One region of the Pseudoalteromonas sp. A757 genome, then DNA from elsewhere that is predicted to be linked to it. Evidence: predicted binding sites of a transcription regulator. Region 1 holds the regulator's gene; the other holds the start of a gene.
What was found. Region 1 encodes sigma-54, which starts transcription at its own class of promoters, with help from an activator protein. Its sites were predicted from a motif close to GTTGGCACGNNNNTNGNNT; they were not measured.
Positions count from the first base shown of each region.

Region 1 (2,207 bases):
CCCAAGTTTATCCTGTTAGATGAACCTTTTGCTGGTGTTGATCCAATTTCGGTGTTAGATATAAAGACAATCATAGAGCACCTAAAAAACCGCGGTATCGGTGTATTAATCACCGATCACAACGTAAGAGAAACACTAGACGTATGTGAAAAGGCCTACATCGTTTCACATGGTGAGTTAATCGCTGCAGGCACGCCAGAACATGTTTTGGCAGATCAAACCGTAAGAGATGTCTACCTAGGCGAACAATTCAAGCTATAGTTAAGACGTAGTATTAATAACTGTTAAAAAGGATTGTTAGAGATACATGAGGCAATCATTACAGCTGCGCATGGGGCAGCAACTTACAATGACTCCACAACTGCAACAAGCTATTCGCTTGCTGCAGCTTAGTACATTGGATCTGCAACAGGAAATACAAGAAGCATTAGACAGCAATCCATTATTGGAAGTGGAAGAAGGTGATAATACTGACGGCGAAAATGCTGACCAACACGGCCAAGAAAAGAGCAGCACTGAAGATAATCAAAATTCAGGCGATGAAGCATCGGTTAGTGACTATGAGATAGACTCAGATACCGCCATGAGCAAAGACACGGTGAGCGATGATCTCGCCATGGATGTCACTTGGGACGAGTATATGAGCGCAGCTCCAGCCGCCAGCTCAGGTCCACTCCCTGATGACGATAATGTTTATCAAGGGGAAACCTCTGAATCTCTCCATGATTATCTCATGTGGCAACTTGAGTTGACTCCATTTAGTCCAACAGATAGAGCTATTGCGATTGCGATTATTGAAGCGGTCGACCTGTCAGGCATTTTAACACTCTCTTGCGAAGACATTTTAGAGAGCATTAATGACGAAGATAGCGAAGAGCCTATTGAGCTAGATGAAGTCGAAGCCGTACTCAAACGTATTCAGCTTTTTGACCCTGTTGGTATCGCTGCGCGTAGTTTACAAGAATGCTTATGTATTCAGCTAAACCAATTCGCCCCAGATACGCCATGGATTGCCGAAACGAAAATGATCCTGACAGAGCATATTGATTTGCTTGCCAGCCGTGACTATCGAACTTTGGCTAAGAAAACGCGCCTTAAAGAAGCCGATCTCAAAGAGGTGATGACGCTAATTCATAGTCTTAACCCAAAGCCTGCGGCAAGCATTATTCATGAAGAACCTGAGTATGTGATCCCTGATGTATCGGTGAAAAAAGTAAAAGGTCGTTGGGTCGTAGAGCTAAACCCTGATGCTATGCCTAAAATAAGAGTAAACGATCACTACGCTGCGATGTCTAGAACGGCGAAATCCAGTACGGATAGTCAGTTTATTCGCTCTCATTTACAAGAAGCAAAATGGTTTATTAAAAGCTTAGAAAGCCGAAATGATACTTTATTAAAAGTTACCAATTGCATTGTGCAACAACAACAGGCATTCTTTGAACATGGCCCCGAAGCAATGCGCCCTATGGTGCTAAATGATGTTGCTGAAATGGTTGAGATGCATGAGTCCACAATTTCCCGTGTGACAACACAAAAATATATGCATACACCTCGGGGAATATTTGAGCTGAAGTATTTCTTCTCTAGCCATGTAAGTACAGAAAATGGAGGTGAGTGCTCTTCCACAGCAATTAGGGCACTTATCAAAAAGCTGATAGCTGCAGAAAATACCGCGAAGCCATTGAGTGACAGCAAAATTGCAGATATCTTAGCTGAGCAAGGAATTAAGGTAGCGAGACGCACGATTGCAAAATATCGTGAATCCCTGGCCATTCCACCGTCAAATCAGCGTAAAAGTTTGATATAAGACGTAAAACCCAAGAAGGAAAAATGCTTATGCAACTAAATCTAACTGGTCGCCATGTAGAAATTACTGACTCATTAAGAGACTATGTCACCAACAAGTTTGCGAAGCTAGAAAGGCACTTTGATCATATCAATAACGTGCATGTGATCCTAGATGTCGAGAAGCTAGTACAAAAAGCAGAAGCAACATTACACGTAAACGGCGGCGAACTATTTGCATCAACAGAGCATCAAGATATGTATGCCGCAATTGATGGCCTTATCAACAAGCTAGATCGTCAAGTTATTAAACACAAAGAGAAGCTCACTCGACACTAAGATGAAATTAAGTGAATTAGTGAACAAGGACTGCAGTAAAGCTGCGGTCCTTTTTAATAGCAAAAAACGTATTTTAGAATACA
Region 1 is NZ_QNQN01000071.1:42,308-44,514, reverse strand. It holds gene lptB (LPS export ABC transporter ATP-binding protein) at 1-261, shown strand, start outside; gene DRB05_RS14445 (RNA polymerase factor sigma-54) at 308-1,807, shown strand; gene hpf (ribosome hibernation promoting factor) at 1,837-2,124, shown strand; gene ptsN (PTS IIA-like nitrogen regulatory protein PtsN) at 2,126-2,207, shown strand, end outside.

Region 2 (2,207 bases), on a different contig from region 1:
CGATGGTACTCGCTTTGCTTTGGTGCTAACTCAGCATAATATCGACGTCATTAATGAGATAGCAGAAGCACTGCATACCTCGGTCAATGCTTTAAAAATCCCCCACATTGCTTCTCCAATATGTGCGCATGTGAGCGTTAGCATCGGTGCGGCTCATATTGAAACTCATTGTAGCAGTGAGCTTGGTGAACTAATAAAAATGGCTGATAATGCTCTTGCTGTTGCACAGAAACAACAAAGTACGGTATTTATTAATGCATTATAACCATCTAAAGTCATATGCAGGGGCAAGTGCGCATCTGTATTCGAACAAGAAGTGCACCGCATAAAGCTTGGCTATGCTCGTGCTTTATAGACCTTTAACCGATATTTAGTGCCTTTTAGTGCGGTGTTAGGCTTATTCTATGAACATACAACGTAAGATAATTTGGGTGGATTGCATAGCGGCCATATCCGTGGGATTAATCGTATTGCTTTTCCACTCAATGATTGGTGCGATCTACCATATACCTGAACAAACCATTATCTTTATCGCAGTATCAAATCTGTTGTATGGCTGGTACTCATTTAGCCTTGCCATTCAAAAGTCGAGGAGCATAAAACGTTTGCAGCTTTTGGTGTTCGGCAATCTTTTTTGGGCGTTAGTCTGTGTTGGAGTGGTTGTTCAGTATTTTAACGTTGCAAGTCTAATTGGTATTGCTTTTATTGTTTGTGAAGCTATGTTTGTCATCATGCTTGCCTATTTCGAGTGGAAGTATAGATATGAGCTTGTATCAAAGGACGGCTCAGCTTAATAGGCTGGTTTATTAAAATTTGGCAGGGTTTCGTTTTTAACTTATGAAGATGACGGGAAAATAAGGAGCTCGCCGCACAACTGCACGCGAGTTTACCCACCGTCCTTGGTGCGATAAAGTCTTACTGAATTTGTTTTAGTGCGTTGTCGCCAAAGCCAATCAATTGGTTGTTTTTGAATACCAATGGCGTGCACTCATCTTTTGTTACTTTGCCGTCCGAGTGTTTGCTGTTAGTCGCATAGTACAGCACTTGATAGTTGTCGCCGTCTTTTGACACCAACTCGCTAAAGTCAGGGGTTGCAAACATGTCTTTTACTGATGAGTAAGATGCGCCCATTTCAAGGTTGGCAATCTTTTCACGATTTTTACGCTGTTTATGTTCCCAGTTAGATGAATTGTATTCAGAAGCCCAACCGTGCTCTACTTCACCGTCGGATACAGCAACGATACAGCCTGATAATAGAGTAGAGCTAAGCGCAGCCACTAACATTAATTTTTTCATTGTTGTTTTCCTTTTTAATTTTGTTGCTGAGCAAATAATGCAAACAGCCATTTATTTTTGCTTGAATTATCACAAGGGTTGCAAACTCTTTGCCAACTAATAAAGTCTATAAATATCAATTTGTTGTTGGTTTTTAATCAGTTCTTGGTTGATAATTTTCACTAACATTTAGCGAGAACACTCACTAAAGCAACAACCTAGACCACTTGGTTTCTCGTTGTGCCGGCCACAAAACTTTCAATATTAATGGCAATTTCGCCGACTAAACGTTCGATGGCCTCTTTACTTGCCCACGCCGTATGCGGTGTCAAAAGCAAGTTCTCACCTAGGTATTGAACGAGTGGATTGCATGCTTGTGCCGGCTCTTGTGTGAGGACATCCACAGCAGCCCCTGCTATTTGCTTGTTAGTTAGTGCATCCACCAACGCTTGCTCGTTGACTATTCCGCCTCTTGCGGTGTTGATAAGATAAGCATGATTTGGAAGTAGGGCGAACTCAGCGCTCGTAATCAGGTTTTCAGTCTCAGCGGTAAGTGGGCAGTGAATAGATACAATATCCGCAATACGCAGTGCTTCTTCAAAAGCCACGCGTCCTGCTCTAACCTTGGTTACACCTCTACGTTCAGCGATAATTACTTGAGCCCAAATGCTTGCGCGACTTTTGCGACGGCTTCTCCTAATGTTCCGTGGCCTATGATCACAAAATTTTTGCCCGAAATTTCGTTGATGCTGTAGTCCAAGCGACAAAACATGTCACTTTGTTGCCAAAGTCCTGCTTGGCAGTCTTGCTGATAACGATGAATATTTGTCATTAAGTTACCAAGCATAGTAAAGGTGTGCTGCACCACAGAGGGAGTTGAGTAACCTGCCACATTAGTGACCGTAATTTGATGGGCTTTTGCGGCTGCTAAA
Region 2 is NZ_QNQN01000074.1:150,537-152,743, reverse strand. It holds gene DRB05_RS20225 (diguanylate cyclase) at 1-265, shown strand, start outside; gene DRB05_RS20220 (hypothetical protein) at 405-794, shown strand; gene DRB05_RS20215 (DUF3192 domain-containing protein) at 916-1,296, opposite strand; partial or broken gene DRB05_RS20210 (D-2-hydroxyacid dehydrogenase) at 1,494-2,207, opposite strand, start outside.
Region 2: the regulator sigma-54 is predicted to act here: its motif matches at 1,375-1,393, upstream of DRB05_RS20215 (DUF3192 domain-containing protein).